One region of the Streptomyces sp. NPDC107538 genome, then DNA from elsewhere that is predicted to be linked to it. Evidence: riboswitches for the same ligand, from Rfam matches in the RefSeq annotation. Region 1 holds a riboswitch; each other region holds the start of a gene.
The links. A riboswitch is a leader RNA that binds a small molecule or an ion and turns the genes downstream of it on or off. The one in region 1 is predicted to bind cyclic di-AMP.

Region 2: linked by a shared signal. The riboswitch ahead of ACZ7MG_RS22555 (M23 family metallopeptidase) and the one ahead of ACZ7MG_RS27650 (M23 family metallopeptidase) in region 1 are both predicted to bind cyclic di-AMP.
Region 3: linked by a shared signal. The riboswitch ahead of ACZ7MG_RS18820 (transglycosylase family protein) and the one ahead of ACZ7MG_RS27650 (M23 family metallopeptidase) in region 1 are both predicted to bind cyclic di-AMP.

Annotation. Positions count from the first base shown of each region.
Region 1 covers NZ_JBVKAY010000008.1:145,111-151,550, forward strand. The annotation lists gene ACZ7MG_RS27640 (M16 family metallopeptidase) at 1-1,286, shown strand, start outside; gene ACZ7MG_RS27645 (M16 family metallopeptidase) at 1,283-2,671, shown strand; cyclic di-AMP (ydaO/yuaA leader) riboswitch at 2,908-3,081, shown strand; gene ACZ7MG_RS27650 (M23 family metallopeptidase) at 3,094-3,882, shown strand; gene ACZ7MG_RS27655 (GntR family transcriptional regulator) at 4,087-4,791, shown strand; gene ACZ7MG_RS27660 (HPr family phosphocarrier protein) at 4,986-5,267, opposite strand; gene ACZ7MG_RS27665 (bifunctional acetate--CoA ligase family protein/GNAT family N-acetyltransferase) at 5,470-6,440, shown strand, end outside.
Region 2 covers NZ_JBVKAY010000006.1:177,348-183,787, reverse strand. The annotation lists gene ACZ7MG_RS22580 (aspartate aminotransferase family protein) at 1-218, shown strand, start outside; gene ACZ7MG_RS22575 (helix-turn-helix domain-containing protein) at 318-1,016, shown strand; gene ACZ7MG_RS22570 (DUF6126 family protein) at 1,013-1,135, shown strand; gene ACZ7MG_RS22565 (tyrosine-protein phosphatase) at 1,168-1,965, opposite strand; gene ACZ7MG_RS22560 (alpha-galactosidase) at 2,222-4,297, shown strand; cyclic di-AMP (ydaO/yuaA leader) riboswitch at 4,600-4,758, shown strand; gene ACZ7MG_RS22555 (M23 family metallopeptidase) at 4,763-5,776, shown strand; gene ACZ7MG_RS22550 (DUF6250 domain-containing protein) at 5,971-6,440, shown strand, end outside.
Region 3 covers NZ_JBVKAY010000005.1:91,894-98,333, forward strand. The annotation lists gene ACZ7MG_RS18800 (Ppx/GppA phosphatase family protein) at 1-243, opposite strand, end outside; gene ACZ7MG_RS18805 (DUF501 domain-containing protein) at 240-791, opposite strand; gene ACZ7MG_RS18810 (FtsB family cell division protein) at 862-1,359, opposite strand; gene eno (phosphopyruvate hydratase) at 1,482-2,762, opposite strand; gene ACZ7MG_RS18820 (transglycosylase family protein) at 3,123-3,830, opposite strand; cyclic di-AMP (ydaO/yuaA leader) riboswitch at 3,835-4,016, opposite strand; gene ACZ7MG_RS18825 (LysM peptidoglycan-binding domain-containing protein) at 4,199-5,266, opposite strand; gene ACZ7MG_RS18830 (cytochrome P450 family protein) at 5,393-6,440, opposite strand, start outside.

The sequences.
Region 1 (6,440 bases):
AGGACCACCTGACCCCGGTCGCCGCGGTGTGCCTCTGGTACGACGTCGGTTCGCGCCACGAGGTCCAGGGCCGCACGGGCCTCGCCCACCTCTTCGAGCACCTGATGTTCCAGGGCTCGGGCCAGGTCAAGGACAACGGCCACTTCGAGCTGGTCCAGGGCGCGGGCGGTTCGCTGAACGGCACCACCAGCTGGGAGCGCACCAACTACTTCGAGACCATGCCCACCCACCAGCTGGAGCTGGCGCTGTGGCTGGAGGCCGACCGCATGGGCAGCCTGCTGCTCGCGCTCGACCAGAAGAACCTGGACAACCAGCGGGCCGTGGTCAAGAACGAGCGCCGCCAGCGGTACGACAACGTCCCCTACGGCACCGCCTTCGAGAAGATCTTCCGCCTGGCCTACCCGGAAGGCCACCCCTACCGGCACACGCCGATCGGCTCCATGGACGACCTGGAGGCGGCCAGCCTGGAGGACGCCCAGCAGTTCTTCCGGACGTACTACGCGCCCAACAACGCCGTCCTGTCGATCGTCGGCGACATCGACCCGGAGCAGACCTTCGCCTGGGTCGAGAAGTACTTCGGCTCCATCCCCTCCTACGACGGCAAGCCCGTGCCCCGCGACGGCGCCCTGCCCGACATCATGGGCGAGCAGCTGCGCGAGGTCGTCGAGGAGAACGTCCCCGCGCGCGCGTTGATGGCCGCCTACCGGCTGCCGGAGGACGGCACGCGCGCGTGCGACGCCGCCGACCTGGCGCTCACGATCCTCGGCGGCGGCGAGTCGTCCCGCCTGTACAACCGGCTCGTCCGCCGTGACCGCACCGCCGTCACGGCCGGATTCGGCCTGCTGCGGCTGGCCAAGGCGCCCTCCATGGCCTGGATGGACGTGAAGACCTCCGGCGACGTCGAGGTCCCCGTGATCGAGGCCGCCGTCGACGAGGAACTCGCCCGGTTCGCCGCCGAGGGTCCCACGGCGGAGGAGATGGAGCGCGCCCAGGCCCAGTTGGAGCGCGAGTGGCTGGACCGGCTCGGCACGGTCGCCGGCCGCGCCGACGAACTGTGCCGGTTCGCGGTCCTGTTCGGTGACCCGAAGCTCGCCCTGACCGCCGTCGACCGCGTCCTGGAGGTGACGGCCGACGAGGTCCAGGAGATCGCCAAGGCCCGCCTGCGGCCCGACAACCGCGCGGTGCTCGTGTACGAGCCCGTCGCCGCCGAAGAGGACGCCGAAGAGGAAGGCGTCGCGGCCGAGGCCGCCGAAACCACCGACGAGACCGAGGAGTCGGCGAAGTGACCGAGCTCGCGACCATGGACTTCCACCCGCAGCCCCAGGCCGGCGACGCCCGCCCCTGGGCGTTCCCGGCGCCCGAGCGCGGCACCCTGGACAACGGCCTGACCGTGCTGCGCTGCCACCGCCCCGGCCAGCAGGTCGTCGCCGTCGAGGTCGTCCTCGACGCGCCCCTGGACGCCGAGCTGGCCGGTCTCGACGGTGTCGCCACCATCATGACCAGGGCGTTCTCCGAGGGCACCGACAAGCACTCGGCCGAGGAGTTCGCCGCCGAGCTGGAGCGCTGCGGCGCCACCCTCGACTCGCACGCCGACCACCCCGGCGTACGCCTGTCCCTCGAAGTGCCCGTGTCGCGGCTGGAGAAGGCCCTCGGGCTGCTCGCCGACGCCCTGCGGGCCCCCGCGTTCGACGACAGCGAGATCGAGCGGCTGGTGGCCAACCGGCTCGACGAGATCCCGCACGAGACCGCCAGCCCCGGCCGCAGGGCCGCCAAGGAGCTCTCCCGGCAGCTGTTCCCGGCCGCCTCCCGGATGTCGCGGCCCCGCCAGGGCACCGAGGAGACCGTCGAGGGCATCGACTCCGCGGCCGTACGCGCCTTCTACGAGCGGCATGTACGCCCCGCGACGGCCACCGCCGTGATCGTCGGCGACCTCACCGGCGTCGACCTCGACGCGCTGCTCGGCGACACCCTGGGCGCGTGGACGGGCTCCCCGGCCAAGCCGAGCGCCGTGCCGTCGGTGACCGCCGACGACACCGGCCGCGTGATCATCGTGGACCGTCCGGGCTCCGTGCAGACGCAGTTGCTCATCGGCCGGGTGGGCGCCGACCGCCACGACCGGGTGTGGCCGGCCCAGGTACTCGGCACCTACTGCCTCGGCGGCACCCTCACGTCCCGGCTGGACCGCGTGCTGCGCGAGGAGAAGGGCTACACCTACGGGGTGCGCGCGTTCGGCCAGGTGCTGCGCTCCGCGCCCGACGGCTCCGGTGTCGCCATGCTCGCCATCAGCGGCTCCGTGGACACCCCGAACACCGGTCCGGCGCTCGACGACCTGTGGACGGTCCTGCGCACCCTGGCCGCCGAGGGGCTGACCGACGCCGAACGCGACGTCGCCGTACAGAACCTGGTCGGGGTCGCCCCCCTCAAGTTCGAGACGGCCGCGGCCGTGGCGAGCACGCTGGCCGACCAGGTCGAGCAGTACCTGCCGGACGACTACCAGTCGACGCTGTACCGCCAACTCGCCGCCACCGGCACCGTGGAGGCCACCGCGGCCGCCGTGAGCGCCTTCCCGGTGGACCGTCTGGTGACCGTCCTCGTCGGGGACGCCGCGCAGATCGAGGAGCCGGTCAGGGCCCTCGGAATCGGCGAAGTCACCGTCGTACCCGCCGAGTAGAGGCCGAGTAGAGGCAGGGCGGAAGCCGAGGAGAAACCGGACGGAACGGCGCACGCGCGTGAGGCCCTGGTGACTGAAGAGTCACCAGGGCCCATGTTTGTCCGTATTGATGGCGGAGGTTGCGTGTCTGACCTGTGGCGTAGTTAACAAATCCTGTGATCCGTTTGTTATTTCGAAGACGGCCCACTTAGCGTCGGTCCGGCTGTTCGTCAGATGTTCGCCGCAGCCGCGGCACCGGACAGTCATCGCCGAGTCCCCGTATGGCGCGAGCCAGGGGAGCCGGGGACCCACCGAAGTCCCTGGGGTGAATCGGGTGCCCTTCGCGAGCCACGCGAAACGGGGGGCAGCCGTAGGAGACCTTCCTGCTCCGAACCCGTCAGCTAACCCGGTAGGCGAGAGGGAAGGAAAGGACCAGCCACTTCATGGCGTTCACCCGCGCCCCCGGGAAGCACCGCCGTCCCGGCCGTGTACAGCGCACGACCACGAGGAACGTGGGCGTCGCCGCTCTCACCACCACCGGTGTCTTCGGGACCCTGGCCGGACCCGCGCTCGCCGCGGAGGAGCCCGCCGTCGAGCAGACCGGCCTGAACCAGATCATCACCCTCGGCGACACGGTCGCCGATCAGGTCGACGCACAGGCCGCCGCCCAGGAGCAGGCCGCCGAGGTGGCCGCCGTCAAGAAGAAGGCGCAGGAGGAGGCCCGCAAGGCCGCCGCCGAGAAGGCCGAGCAGGAACGTGCCGCCGCCAAGGAGCGCGAGGAGATCAAGGCCCGTGCCGCCCGCGCGGCCGAGCGCGAGCGCCTGAACACCTATGTCTCGCCCATCAGCGGCTCCTACATCTCCACCGGCTACAAGGCCGGCGGCGCCGTCTGGTCCTCCGGCAGCCACACCGGTGTCGACTTCCACGCCGCGTCCGGCACCACCGTCCTCGCGGTCGGCTCCGGCACCGTCGTCGAGGCGGGCTGGGGCGGTGCGTACGGCAACAACATCGTGATCAAGATGGTTGACGGCACGTACACCCAGTACGGCCACCTGTCGTCCATCGGCGTCTCCGTCGGCCAGACGGTCACGCCCGGCCAGCAGATCGGCCTCTCCGGGGCGACCGGCAACGTCACCGGCCCGCACCTGCACTTCGAGGCCCGGACGACCGCCGAGTACGGCTCGGACATCGACCCCGTCGCGTATCTGCGCTCGCACGGTGTGAACGTCTGACGGACCCACCGCTTTGAGGAGGCCCCGGCTCATCGAGCCGGGGCTTTCCTCGTTGTGCGTACCTGTGGTGACGTGACGTACCTCCTGTCCAAAAAATATCCCTGGATTCCGGCCCGCCATCGGAAATTCCGGCTCGCTGCAATAGAGTCGCTGGAACACACGTCAACTATCGACGTTTCACGGGGATTAAGACGGAGGTCGGTCATGCGTATTCCGGCGCACTCGGTATGCACGGCGATCCGGGATGACATCGTCGCGGGTGTCTACGAGCGCGGCAGCCGTCTCACCGAGGAACTGCTCGCCCGCCGGTACGGCGTCAGCCGGGTCCCCGTGCGCGAGGCGCTGCGCACCCTGGAGGCCGAGGGGTTCGTGGTGACCCGCCGGCACGCGGGCGCGTGCGTCGCCGAGCCGACCGAGCAGGAGGCCGCGGACCTGCTGGAGATGCGCATGCTGCTGGAGCCGCTCGGTGCCGCCCGCGCCGCCCAGCGGCGCACGGAGGCGCACCTCAAGGTGTTGCGCGGCCTGGTCAGACTGGGCCAGGAGCGGGCCAGGAGGGGCACCAGCGACGATCTGCGCTCCCTGGGCGGCTGGTTCCATGAAACGCTCGCACAGGCGTCCGGCAGCCCCGCCCTGACCTCGACACTCGCCCAGCTGCGGCACAAGATCGCCTGGATGTACGCGGTCGAGGCGCCCGCCGACCCCGTGGAGTCCTGGGCGGAGCACGGCGGCATCGTGGACGCCGTCGCACGCGGCGACAGCGACCGGGCCCGGACGATCACCTCCCTGCACACCGAGCGCGCCACCGCCGCGCACCGGCTCCGATTTCCGGCCGGGGCCGCCGGGACGGAACGCCCGGACCGTGTGAGGACTTCGCAACACCCCGTAAACATGCCGAGCCTGCGGCATTAACACGGAAGCCGTATACAAAGAGGGAAGAATTCCGTGGGGCATTATTTCTGCTGCCCGCAGAACGGAATCAGGACGTAAATGCGAAGGGCTCGCCCGATAAAACGGACGAGCCCTTCGGCGTTTGTGCGGGTGATGTGTGTGGGAGGCTTTTCAGGCCTTTCCGCCGCGGTCACCCGTTGCGGTCGCCCGGTCGGTCAGACCGTCTCGGGGAGTTCTTCGAGCCCCTCGGCGACGAGCTTGGCCAGACGGTCGAGCGCGATGTCCGCGCCCTCGGCGTCGGAGGCGAGCACGATCTCCTCGCCGCCCTGGGCGCCGAGGCCCAGGACCGCCAGCATGGAGGCCGCGTTGACGGGGTTCCCGTCGGCCTTGGCGATCGTCACGGGGATACCGGAGGCCGTGGTGGCCCGGACGAAGATGGATGCGGGGCGGGCGTGGAGGCCCTCGGCCCAGCCGACGTTGACGCGGCGCTCAGCCATGTTGATGCTGCCCTTCAGGTGTCTCGGGTGCTGCAGAGAGGTCTAGACCGGGTTGTCTAGACCAGTTTCCCATATGGGGCGACGTACCGGAACGGGCCCACGGCCTGACCACGAACCGGCTGTCGCGCTTGTGTCGTGCTTCTGTTGTGCCTCCCCAGACTGGCCCGCGCCGCATGCGTACGCGAGCCGTACTCTGGGGCCCATGCAGACCTCGCCGGACCGGCACGAGTACCCCGCCCACTGGGAGGCCGACGTGGTGCTGCGCGACGGCGGCACCGCACGCATCAGGCCCATCACCGTCGATGACGCCGAGCGTCTTGTCAGCTTCTACGAGCAGGTCTCGGACGAGTCGAAGTACTACCGCTTCTTCGCGCCGTACCCTCGCCTGTCCGCCAAGGACGTCCACCGCTTCACGCACCACGACTTCGTGGACCGGGTGGGGCTCGCCGCCACGGTCGGCGGCGAGTTCATCGCCACCGTACGCTACGACCGCATCGGCGCCGACGGCATGGCCGCGTCCGCCCCCGCCGACGAGGCCGAGGTCGCCTTCCTCGTCCAGGACGCCCACCAGGGCCGCGGCGTCGCCTCGGCCCTCCTCGAACACATCGCCGCCGTCGCCCGCGAACGCGGCATCAGACGCTTCGCCGCCGAGGTGCTCCCCGCCAACACCAAGATGATCAAGGTGTTCACCGACGCCGGGTACCAGCAGAAACGCAGCTTCGAGGACGGCGTCGTCCGCCTGGAGTTCGACCTGGAGCCCACCGACCGCTCCCTCGCCGTGCAGCGCGCCCGGGAGCAGCGGGCCGAGGCCAGATCCGTGCAGCGGCTGCTCGCCCCCGGCTCGGTCGCCGTCGTCGGCGCCGGGCGCACGCCGGGCGGAGTGGGCCGCGGCCTGCTCGCCAACCTCCGGGACGCCGGCTTCACCGGGCGGCTGTACGCGGTGAACAGGGCCCTCGGGGAGGACGAGAAGGATCTCGACGGGGTGCCCGCACACCGGTCCGTCACCGACATCGAGGGCCCCGTCGACCTCGCGGTCGTCGCCGTCCCGGCCGCCCACGTCCCCGAGGTCGTCGCCGAGTGCGGGGAACACGGCGTGCAGGGACTGGTGGTCGTCTCCGCCGGGTACGCCGAGAGCGGCCCCGACGGGCGCGAGCGCCAGCGCGAACTGGTGCG
Region 2 (6,440 bases), on a different contig from region 1:
TCGTCGTCCCGCTGCTGCAACGGCACCGCATCCTCACCCAGGTCTCCGGCGACCATCTGGAGGTGATCAAGCTGATTCCGCCGCTGGTCGTCGGGGAGCGGGAGGTGGACCGCTTCGTGACGGCCTTCACGGAGGTGATGGACGACGCGCACAGCGGGGGCGGGCTGATGTGGGACTTCGGGAAGACGCTGGTGAAGCAGGCGGTGGCCAACCGGTAGAGGGGCCCACCGGGCCCACGGCTGGGCGGGGGCACGGGCGGTTTTGCCTCTGAGGCAAGGAATTTGCCGCAGAGGCAAAGCTGCGGCTGAATGGAGGGCATGAGCCCCTCCGAGGGTACGCACCCTCCCGAGCCCGCCGAACCCTCCCAGTCCTCTCAGCCCTCCCCGACCTCTCAGTCCTCCCAGTCCGCCGAGCCTTCGGCGGATCAGGCGGCGCTGCCCGCCGTCGCCCCGCAACTGCGGGCCCTGCGCCAGCGGGCCTCCCTCACCCTGGAGGCCGCGGCCCGCGCCGCCTCGCTGTCGCCCGCCCATCTCTCCCGGCTGGAGACCGGGCAGCGGCAGCCCTCGCTGCCGATGCTGCTCGCGCTGGCCCGCGTCTACGGTACGACCGTCTCGGAGCTGCTCGGTGAGACCGTCGCCGAGCGGGACGCCGTGCTGCGCGCGCCCGACATGGAACCCACGCGGGCCGGTGGCTGGACGTACTGGCAGGCGGGCGCGTCCGGGCGCGGGATGCAGGCGCTGCGCGTCCATGTGCCGCACGGTTCGCAGGGCGACATCGTGCGGGTGCACCCCGGTGAGGAGTGGCTCTACGTCCTCAAGGGGCGGCTGCGGCTGCGCCTCGGGGACGCCGCGCATCTGCTGGCGCCCGGGGACAGCGCGCACTTTGACTCGCTGACCCCGCACCGCATCGCGGCCGCCGACCACGACGGCGCCGATCTCCTGTTCGTCCACACCCTGCTGCAGAGCCCGACCGCGGCGCTGTGCCTCGGGCCGATCACCCCCGGAGAGACCCCATGACCGACCTGGAAGAGAAGTTCCCCCGCGCCCTGTGGGTGCGGCTCATCATCTACATCGCGGTCGGCCATGTCTTCGCGGCCTTCATCTATCTGCTGTTCGAGCTGGGAGCCAAGCAGTAGCGGTGGGCCGGTCGTCGGTCGTCGGCCGCGGGCTAGTCGAGGAGGCGCTCGCGCAGGCGCTCCCGGGTTTCCGGGGTGAGCTTCAGGCCCTGCTCCAGGTAGGTGTCCACATCGCCCCAGGTCTCGTCGATGGTGTCGAAGGCCGCCTGGAGGTACTCGGCGCGGGCGTCGAAGAGGGGGCTGAGCAGCTCCATGACCTCCGGGGAGTAGGCGCTCGCGGCGCTGCTGCTGCGGTGCACCTTGTAGCGGCGGTGCTTGGCGTTCGACTCCAGATAGTCGGCGATGATGGCCTCGCGCTCCACGCCCAGGGCGAGGAGGGTGATCGCGACGGAGAGGCCCGCGCGGTCCTTGCCCGCCGCACAGTGCATCAGCGCCGGCACGCTGTCCTCGGCCAGCGCGTGCAGCACCCGGGAGTGCTCGGCCGTGCGGTCCTTGATGATCCGCCGGTAGGAGGCGATCATCCGGCCGGCTCCCTTGCCGTCGTCCAACAGCGCCCGCAGCTGGTCCAGGTCGCCGTCGCGGACCATCTTCCAGAACTCGGCGCCGTCCGCCGGGTCGCTCAGCGGCAGGTTCACATTGAGCACGCCGGGCAGCTCGACGTCCGGGCCCTCCAGCTTCTGGTCGGCCGCGTTGCGGAAGTCGAAGACCGTGTGCAGGCCCAGGGAGTCCAGGAACGCGGCGTCCTCGTCGGTCGCGTGCGCCAGGTGGCCACTGCGGAACAGCACTCCGTGACGCACCCGGCGGCCGTCCACGGTCGGCAGACCGCCCACGTCCCGGAAATTGCGCACTCCGGTCAGCTCCGGCTCGGTCGACGGGATCTGCTGCGTCACGGGGGCTCCCTCCCATCCGGCCGCCGGCGCCGAGCGCAGACGGGCACGCACTCGACATCGAGGCGCGCACTCGACGATACGACATGGGTGCGTACGCCAATGAGTTGTCCACAGGCGGGTGCGAGAGGTCCGCAGAAGTTGTCCACAGGCGCTCGGCCGACGCGGCGGCGGTTGTCCACAGGCGCCGCCGAGCGTCCGTGACGACCTGCGATGATGTCGAAGCCCGATCGCACCTGTTCGAATCTGTGGGGTCTTGATGTTGGAAATCGGCGCAGACGGCCGGACCTGGCTTCTCACCGGGCCCAGGAGCAGTTATGCCCTGCGGCTCACGGAGAACGACGAACTGCTGCACCTGCACTGGGGTCCCCGGATCGCCCTCGCCGACGCCGAGGAGCTGGCCGCCCGGCAGCAGTTGCCGTACTGGCCGTTCGAGGCCCCGGTCGACGGTCACGAGGAGTACCCCGTCGAGGGCGGCCCCCGCTTCACCCGTCCCGCGCTCTCCGTGCGCACGGACGAGCGGCGCGGCACCGAGTGGACCTTCCAGGGGCACGAGGCCGAGGGCGACGAGCTGCGGCTGCGGTTCGGCGACGACGGACTCGGGATCACCCTGCACTACCGGATGCGCGACGACGTGGTCGAGCGCTGGGTGACCCTCGCCAACGAAGGGCCGGCGGTGGAGCTGCTGCGGGCCGACTCGGCGACCTGGACGCTGCCGCCGCTCTCGGAGGAGTCCTGGCGCCTCTCCCAGCTGCACGGGCGGTGGGCGGCGGAGTCCCGGCTCGTGCGCGGCGACCTGACCTACGGCGAGAAGGTCATCGGCAGCCGGCGCGGCCACACCGGGCACCAGCACCTGCCCTGGGTCGCCCTGGACACCGACGCCACCGAGGAGCGCGGCGAGGTGTACGGCTGCGCCCTGGGCTGGTCGGGGTCCTGGCGGATCGCGGTCGCCCAACTCCCGGACGCGCGCGTGCAGATCACCGGCGGCGCCGGATACGACGAGTCCGGACTGCTGCGGCTGGACACGGGGGAGACGTTCACCACGCCCGTCTTCGCCGGCCTGTGGAGCGACGGCGGCTTCGGCGGGGCCAGCCGCGCCTGGCACGCCTACCAGCGGACGTACGTCATCCCGGACGCGGACCAGGACCGGCCGGTGCTCTTCAACTCCTGGGAGGCCACCGAGTTCGACATCTCCGAGGACCAGCAGGGGACGCTGGCGCGGGCGGCGGCGGCCATCGGGGTCGAGCTGTTCGTGGTGGACGACGGCTGGTTCGGGAACCGTACGAGCGACCGCGCCGGGCTCGGCGACTGGGCGCCCAATCCGGACCGCTTCCCCAAGGGGCTCAAGCCGCTCGCCGACTATGTGCACGCCCTCGGGATGCAGTTCGGTATCTGGGTCGAGCCGGAAATGGTCAATCCGGACAGCGAGCTGTACCGGGCGCACCCCGAATGGGCACAGTTCCAACCGGGACGAAAGCGGACGGAGCTGCGCAATCAGCTCGTTCTCAATCTCGCCCGCGAGGACGTCCAGGAATACCTCTGGGAGCGGCTGGACGCACTGCTCTCCAGCGCGCCGATCGACTATGTGAAGTGGGACTTCAACCGCTGCTTCACCGATGCCGGCTGGCCCGGTGAGCCGTATCCGCAGAAGCTGTGGGTCGAGCATGTGCGTGCCTTCTACGCCCTGCTGGACCGGCTGCGGGCCGCGCACCCGGGGGTGGCCTTCGAGTCGTGCTCGGGCGGCGGCGGCCGGATCGACCTCGGGGTGATGGCGCGGACGGACCAGGTGTGGACCTCCGACAACACCGACCCGCTGGACCGGCTCGCCATCCAGCACGGCTTCAGCCAGATCCACCCGGCCCGGGCCATGGCCGCCTGGGTCACCGACAGCCCGAACAACCAGCTCAACGGCCGGGTCAGCTCGCTGCGGTTCCGGTTCGTCAGCGCCATGGCCGGGGTGCTCGGCGTCGGCGGTGACCTCACCGAGTGGACCGAGGAGGAGCTGGCCGAGGCGCGCGGCTGGGTCGAGCTGTACAAGGAGATCCGGCCGGTCGTGCAGCGTGGTGATCTCTACCGGCTGCGGCCCCCGGCGGGCGGGCTGAGCGCCGTGCAGTACGTCCACGGGGACGAGGTCGTGGTCCTCGCCTGGCTCCAGGCCCAGCACTACGGCGAGCCGCTCGGCCCGCTCCGGCTGCGCGGACTCGACCCGGAAGGCAGGTATGAATGCCGCGAAACGGGCGAAGTGTACCGAGGGGCGGTGCTGTTGCATCACGGGGTGCGGACGGGGCTGCGTGGTGACTTTGATGCGGCAGTTATCCGCCTGCGTCGCACTTGAGTGAACTGTCCGAAATGCAGCCGTAATTCCAACAAGCCCTGGAATAAAGCCTACTGGTCCGTAGGGGCGTGAGCAGCGTCATATTCGTGACGTTCCGCTGTCGTCATGTGCACGTAATTCGTGGGCTTTTCCAGGGCGGTTGATAAATGTCCAAGACCGGTCTTTTACGGAGCGTGATCGTGGATTGATGTAAGGATCAGGGAGGAAGACGCACAGGAAGTCCCAATGGTTGTCTCTGTGGGCACAAGTCGCTTACGTTCGGCGTCAATCCGGACGGACGCCCAATCCTGCCGCCGACCGGAGCCGCGTACCGACCCGATCCACGGCAGGAGCGGGGGACCCACAGGAATCACCGCCTGTTCCGGTTCCCGGAACGGCTAGGGGTAAAGCCGTGCGCAAGCACGGCCGGACATCTCCAGTCCGCACCCGACAGCTCACCTCGCAGGCGCCGGAGAGGAATTCGCCATGCCCGCGAAGGGTAAGCACCGCCGTCCGAAGTCCCAGCGTTTCACCCGCTCGATCGCCGCCGCCGGGACCGGTGGCGCGGCGCTCGCGCTGCCCCTGATCGGAGCCGCCGGCGCCCACGCCGCGACCCCGGCTGCCGCCGTGTCCGGGGTGTCCGAGAAGACGGCCACCCTCACCGCCGAGAAGGCCGCGGCTGAGGCGGGCGCGCGGATCGAGCAGGCCGAGAAGGCCGCGCAGGCGGAGAAGAGCACCACCAAGAAGGCGGCGACCAAGACCTACTCGGTCAAGGTCGGCGACTACCTCGCGAAGATCGCGGACGAGCAGGACGTCGAGGGCGGCTGGAAGCAGCTGTACTCGGACAACCGCACCGCGATCGGCTCCGACCCGTCGCTCATCCACCCGGGACTCAAGCTCAGCATCGGCGGCCAGGCCGCCTCGGGCGGTTCGTCGCAGTCGTCGAAGCCGCAGCTGTCGCAGTCCTCGAAGGCCGCCGAGTCCTCCGAGTCCTCGAAGTCGTCCACGTCCTCCGGCTCGGCGAAGCAGGAGTCGAAGGACACCCAGGCGTCGACCTCCACGTCGAGCAACCAGTCCTCGTCGTCCAGCGGCGCCGGCTTCAGCGTGCCGATCCAGGGCGCCACCGTCGGCACCGCGTACAAGACCGCCGGCAGCATGTGGTCCAGCGGCTACCACACGGGCGTCGACTTCGTGGCCCCGACCGGGACCAGCCTCAAGGCCGTCGGCGCGGGCACCGTCGTCTCCGCCGGCTGGGGCGGCGCGTACGGCAACCAGGTCGTCATCAAGCTCGCCGACGGCTACTACGCCCAGTACGCCCACCTGTCCTCGCTCTCGGTCTCCGCGGGCCAGTCCGTGACCGGCGGCCAGCAGATCGGCCTCTCCGGCGCCACCGGCAACGTCACCGGGCCGCACCTCCACTTCGAGATCCGGACCAGCCCGAACTACGGCTCGGACATCGACCCGCTGGCCTACCTCCGCTCGAAGGGCGTCAGCGTCTGACGGCATCTCCGTCCGCCGTACACGCCGCAGGCCGGTTCCCGTAATCGGGGGCCGGCTTTCGGCGTTTTCCGACCGCCGTGGTCCTTGTCGTCGTGTTGCGGTCCCGTGGCACGGCCGAGAGGGGTCTCGACAGTGCCGCCCGACACGGGAAGAGTGATCCTTGTAAGCGCTTTCTGCCCGTGCGAAGGAGCGTCATGACCACCCGTAGAGCTTTCGGAGTCCTCGCGGCCGGTGCCGCTCTCGCGGCGCTCGCCCCGGCGGGCACCGCGTCCGCGCACACGCCCCGGCGGCGCGGCCGGCTGATCGCCGCCGACGACTTCCGGCACGGGCTCGGGCAGTGGGCCGTGGAGTTGGAGCGGGGCGGCGCCGTCACGGCCGCGCGCGGTGTGCTGGAGGTCGATGTGCCGGCCGGGGCCACGGTCTGGTTCAGGCGGAGGCTGGAGGGGCCGTACGCCGTCGAGTACACGGCCACACCCGTCTCGGCGGGCGGGGCCAACGACCGGGTCTCCGACCTCAACAACTTCTGGAACGCCGTCGATGTGCGCTCGCCCGGTGATCTCTTCGCCACTCCGCGCGGCGGCGCACTCGCCGAGTACGACTATCTGAAGACGTATTACGTCGGATACGGGGCCAACACCAATACGACGACGCGGTTGCGCCGGTA
Region 3 (6,440 bases), on a different contig from region 1:
GGCGACGAAGCGGACCCGCTCGGCGCCCAGTTCCTTGATGACGGCCGCGTACTCCCGGCAGGCCGCGAAGGTCCGCTGCAGCGCCTCGGGGGCCAGTCTGCCCGTACGGTCGACGCCCTGGCCGAGCCGGACGATGGTCATCCGCCGGTCCAGCTCGACGAGTTCACCGGTGGCCGGGTCCGCGTCGGCGACGAGGAGCCGGATGGAGTTCGTACCGCAGTCGACGGCGGCGACCCGGGTCACCGGGCGTCCTCCTGCCCGGTCTTCTCGGGCGCCGACGCCGGCACCACGCACGGGCCCTTGGCCCACCACTCCGGCAGCATCGCGATCGCCTCGTCGCCCAGCGGGTTGACGCCGGGGCCGGCGGCCAGCGAGTGGCCGACGAGGACGTGCAGGCACTTCACCCGGTCCGGCATGCCGCCCGCGCTGGGAAAGCCCTCCAGGACCTCGATCTCGTCGCGGCGGGCGATGTAGTCCTCGTGCGCGGCCCGGTAGGCGGCGGCCAGTTCGGGGTCCGTCGCCAGGCGTTCCGTCATCTCCTTCATCACGCCGTTCGCCTCCAGCGTGCCGATCGCGGAGGCGGCGCGCGGGCACGTCAGGTAGTACGTCGTGGGGAAGGGCGTCCCGTCCGGCAGGCGCGGCGCCGTCTCGACGACGTCCGGCTGTCCGCAGGGGCAGCGGTGCGCGATCGCGCGCAGCCCGCGCGGCGGGCGGCCCAACTGCTGCTGGAAGGCCTCGACATCGGCGTCGGTCGGCTCGGTGCGCTCGGTGGGCGGCGGAGGGGTCTGCATAACCTGCTACTCAAGTCCTCGGTGTGGCTGATCGGTTCACGGTCACGGGGTGACGGTCACGGCCTGACGGTCACGGGGTGACCGTTCGGCTGTCGGCGGCGTCGGCCTTGTCGACCCCGTCCCAGACATTGGTGTACCAGGGACGGTCGGCCGCCCCCTGCGTCGTACGGGACTGCTTCGCCGCGTCCGGGTCGATCATGGTGTAGCCGGTCTCGCCCGGCATCACATAGTGCAGCCGCTCCCGGATGCGCTGCTCGGCGTACGCGTCGTCCTGCCAGCGCGCCTTGAGGTCGCGCAACTCCTCGACGCGCTCGCGCGCCTCCTGGCGCTCCCGCCGTACGTCGGCGATCTCGGCGCGCTGGGAGACGTACTGCCTTATGGGATAGGCGAGCGCCACGATCATCGAGCAGAGGACGAGGGCGAGCAGCGCGGCCCGGCCGGTCAGCCGGGAGCGGCGGACCTGGCGCTTGGCCTGGGAGCGGTAGACCCGGGCGGCCGTCTGCTCACCGAGCACCTTCAGCCGGGTCGCGGTGGAGAAACGGTCCCGGTCCCGGTCCTTCACGGCCATGTCCCGCTTCCCCTTCCGCCTCTGCCTGTCTCCTGCGCGCATGTGCGTACGTCCCCGCACACGGTACGGGACCGAGTACGGGGACGTACGTACGACGCTTCCTACTTGCCGACCGCCGGGAGTCAGCCCTTGAAGCGGGGGAAGGCGCTGCGGCCGGCGTAGACCGCGGCGTCGTCGAGGATCTCCTCGATGCGCAGCAGTTGGTTGTACTTGGCGACGCGGTCCGAGCGGGCCGGGGCGCCGGTCTTGATCTGACCGCAGTTCACGGCGACGGCGAGGTCGGCGATGGTGACGTCCTCGGTCTCGCCGGAGCGGTGGGACATCATGCACTTGAAGCCGTTGCGCTGGGCCATCTCGACGGCGTCCAGGGTCTCGGTCAGCGAGCCGATCTGGTTGACCTTGACGAGCAGGGCGTTGGCCGAGCCCTCCTCGATGCCGCGGGCGAGACGCTCGGGGTTGGTGACGAAGAGGTCGTCGCCGACGATCTGGACCTTGTCGCCGAGCTTCTCGGTGATGGTGTTCCAGCCGGCCCAGTCGTCCTCGAACAGCGGGTCCTCGATGGAGACGAGCGGGTAGGCCGCGACGAGGTCGGCGTAGTACTCCGTCATCTCGGCGGCGGAGCGCTCCTTGCCCTCGAAGGTGTAGACGCCGTCCTTGTAGAACTCGGAGGCGGCGACGTCGAGGGCGAGGGCGATCTGCTCGCCGGGGGTGTAACCGGCCTCCTTGATGGCCTCGATGATGAGGTCGAGGGCGGCGCGGTTGGACTCCAGGTTCGGGGCGAAGCCGCCCTCGTCGCCGAGGCCCGTGGACAGGCCCTTGGTCTTCAGCACCTTCTTGAGGGTGTGGTAGACCTCGGCGCCCCAGCGCAGGGCCTCGGAGAAGGACTCCGCGCCGATCGGGGCGATCATGAACTCCTGGATGTCCACGTTGGAGTCGGCGTGCGAGCCGCCGTTCAGGATGTTCATCATCGGAACGGGCAGCAGGTGCGCGTTCGGGCCGCCCAGGTAGCGGAAGAGCGGGAGGTCGCTGGCCTCGGAGGCGGCGTGGGCGACGGCGAGGGAGACGCCGAGGATGGCGTTGGCGCCGAGGGAGCCCTTGTTGTCGGTGGCGTCCAGGTCGAACATCGCCTGGTCGATCAGGCGCTGCTCGGTGGCGTCGTAGCCGACGAGCTCCGGGCCGATCTGCTCGATGACCGCGAGGACGGCCTTCTCGACGCCCTTGCCGAGGTAGCGGTTCGGGTCACCGTCACGCAGCTCGATGGCCTCGAAGGCACCGGTGGAGGCGCCGGACGGAACGGCGGCACGACCCGTGCTGCCGTCGTCGAGGCCGACCTCGACCTCGACGGTGGGGTTGCCTCGCGAGTCGAGGATTTCCCGGGCTACGACGACGTCGATGGACGGCACGAGCATCTCCTTCATGGAATGTGACGCTGAAAGTGCGGGGCCCGCGGGCCTTGCGACTAGAGCCTAACCGCCCCCGGGCCGTCGGCAGCCGACCGACCGTCCCGTGGACAGACAGACGGTACCCATTGTTTCAGTCCGGAACAAAGGGGGGGTGGGCGAGAAAGTGAACAGAACAAAGAAAAGCCCCGCCCCGGTGCGTACGGGGGAATGCGCACCGAGGCGGGGAGCCCGTGGGGACGGGGGGACGGCCCTCACGAGGTCTTCACTATGGAGGACACGGATGTGAGCGGGCTGTGGTTCAGCTGGGGAGCGGCCGGATTTTTCGGCCCAGCCTGACCCGTCCCACCGGGCTGCGACGGGTCAGCTCAGGTGGAGCTGCTGGCCCGGGAAGATGAAGTCGGCGTCGTCGATGATGTCCTTGTTCAGCTCGAAGAGCTTCTCCCAGCCACCCTTGACGTTCTCCTTCTCGGCGATGGCGCTGAGGGTGTCGCCCTTGACGACCTTGTACTCGCCGTCGCCCTTCTTGACCTTCTTGCCGGTCGGGGTCTCGACGGTGGCGCGCTCGGAGGAGCGGGAGGCGCGGGTGTCCTCGGTGCTCTTCTGAGTGCTCTCCTGGGTGCTCTTCTGCGTGTTCTGCTGCGTGGAGGAGCCGGAGTTCGAGTTGCCGCTGGAGGCGGCGGCGCCGTCGTACGAGGCGCTGGACAGGCCGGTGCCGCAGACCGGCCAGGCACCCTTGCCCTGGCCCGCGAGGACCTTCTCGGCGACCGCGATCTGCTGGGCCTTGCTCGCCTGGTCGGCGGTGGAGGCGTACTGCGTACCGCCGTAGGCGGCCCAGGTGGAGGCGGAGAACTGCAGGCCGCCGTAGTAGCCGTTGCCGGTGTTGATGGACCAGTTGCCGCCGGACTCGCACTGGGCGACGGTGTCCCACTCGGAGGCGGTGGCGGCGGAGGCGCTGCCGGCGGCCATCAGCGGGGCGGCGATGGCGGCGGCGCCGGTGACACCGGCGACGGCGATGGCGCGAGCGGCCTTGGACGGGCGACGGTGCTTGCCCTTGCTGGAGAACAGCATGGAGAGATCCCCTCACCGACGCCTGCGAGGTGAGCTGTCGGGTTCGGGCCGGTTGAGTTGCCCGGCCGCGGGACGCTCGCCTTTCGGCTCGCATCACGCGGCTTCACCCCGAGCCGGTCCAGCGTGAACCGCTGGGCCCGGCACTTACCTTGGGTCCCCCGCTCCTGCCTACGGCGCTTGACGCGACGACTGTTCCCTCACGGCCGTTGGCAGGATTCGGCGTACGACCGCAGGGGCCCGCTGTGGCGAGCGGTCACGACCGTAAACAGGTGATTGCCCGAATTTCAAAGACGATCACGGGGTCTGTGATTCATCTCCCACATAGATCAAAACGGGCATTCAGGTGCGAACCATGACCTGAACTGTCGCTACTTTTCGCCCGTTTCGGCACCGACTTCGAGGGTCTGACCGGGAAGGATAAGGTCCGGGTCAGTTCCGACCGTGTCCTCGTTCTCCGCGTACAGCCCGCGCCACCCGCCGTCCAGGCCGAGCGAGTTCACGATGCCCGTCAGACTGTCGCCCGCCTGGACGGTGTACGCGCCGTCGACGGCCTCGCGCGCCGCGTCGGCGCCGCGGGAGGCGTGGCGGCCGGAGGACTTGGAGTCGGCGGAGCGGGAGTCGTCGCCGGCCGCGTCCGTGCCGGTGCCGGTGCCGGTCTCTGTGCCGGCTTCGGAGCTCTCGTCGGCGCTGGCGCCACGGTGGCGGCCGGTGCCGCCGTCACTGTCGTCGGCGGTCGAAGAGCTGTCGTTCTGTGACGACTTGCCCGAGTTCGTTCCGGTTTCGACCTTGATGGAACCGTCAGAGCCCTCGGCGCCCTCGGCGTTCGCGCTGGAGTCGGTCGAATCGGCCGAATCGGCCGACGCGTCCGCATCGGTGGACTTGGCCGAGTCGGTTCCGTCGGCCTTGCCGGTCTTGTCGGTCTCGCCGGTCTTGCCGCTTTCGTCGGCCGAGGGGGACGAATCGGAAGTACCGGAGGTACCTGCGGTGTCGGACCCGTCGGACGAACCGTCCGCCTTCGTCGAGCCGTCGGTCACGCCCGTGTCCACGTCGGCGGAACCGGAGTCGCCGCCGAGATTGTGGAGCAGTCCGCAGGTGGCCCAGACGCCGACGCCCTGGTCGGCGAGCGCCTTCTCGGCGACCGCGATCTGCTGGGAGCGGCTGGCCTGGTCGGCGGTCGTCGCGTAGTCGAGACCGCCGTACTTCTCCCAGTTGGCCTGGGTCAACTGGAGGCCGCCGTAGCGTCCGTTCCCGGTGTCCGCGCTCCATGAGCCGCCGCTCTCGCACTCCGCGACCTGGTCCCAGGTGGTTCCGCTGGCCGCGCTCGCGCCGGTGGCGCCGAGGAGGGGGATGGCGATGGCCGATCCGGTCACTCCGGCCGCGACGAGCAGGGCCGGAGCCTGACGGGGGCGACGGTGACGACCGTTCCCGGAGAGCATGCGGTTGCCTTTCACACGACAGCAGTGACCCGTGCGAAGGGTGTGGTGCCCCCTTCGCACTGACGTGTGAACGTAGCCGCAGTCGATCAGTTGTCACAAGTTAATGCAGCGCAGATCACGTGAAGATCACAGACTTGAGGGAGCGTCATCTTCTGCCGCGGAATGGGGTAGTGCTACGGGTCGCTCACGGGCTCCCAGGGGCCGCTGCCGCGGGGTGAATTCGACCGGAAGCGTGCGCAATCCCCGCATGATGAGCCCTCCTCGCCATCGCAGATCGGCCGAATCCACCGCGAGTCGCAGGTCGGGGAGACGGGTGAGGAGTGTCGCCAGCGCGGTCTGACCTTCGAGGCGGGCGAGGGGGGCGCCGAGGCAGTAGTGGATGCCGTGGCCGTAACCGAGGTGCTGGTTGTCACGGCGGGAGAGGTCGAGGGTGTCGGGGTCGTCGAAGCGGGCCGGGTCGCGGTCGGCCGCGGCGAGGACGACGAGGACGGGGTCGCCGGGGGCGATGTCCTGGCCGCCGATGGTGAGGGGCTGGGTCGCGAAGCGCCAGGTGGCGAGTTCGACGGGGCCGTCGTAGCGGAGGAGTTCCTCTACGCCGGTTTCGAGCAGCTCGGTCTCCTGGGCGGCCAGCGAGGCCTGGAGGCGGGCGCGCTGCTCGGGGTGGGTGAGGAGGGCGTAGGTGCCGTTGCCGATGAGGTTGACGGTGGTCTCGAACCCGGCGAACAGCAGGATGAACGCCATCGCCGCGGCCTCGTTCTCGGTGAGGTGTTCGCCGTGGTCGGAGGCGCGGATGAGTGCGGAGATGAGGTCCTCGCCGGGGGCGGGGTGCTCGGTGAGACTCTCGCGCTTGCGGTGGATCAGGTCGGCGAGATAGCCGCGCATCTTCTTGACCGACCGGGCGACGCCGCCCCGGGGCCCACCGCCGTGCCGGATCATCATCCCCGCCCAGTCCCGGAAGTCGTCCTGGTCCTCCCGGGGGACGCCGAGCATGTCGCAGATCGCGTAGATGGGCAGGGGGAAGGCGAACTCGTGGATGAGATCGGCCTCGCCCTTCTCCTCGAACCGGTCGATGAGCTGATCGGTCAACTCCTGGACCCGGGAGGCGAACTCGGCGACCCGGCGGGGGGTGAACGCCTTGGAGACGAGACGGCGCAGCCGGGTGTGGTCCGGCGGA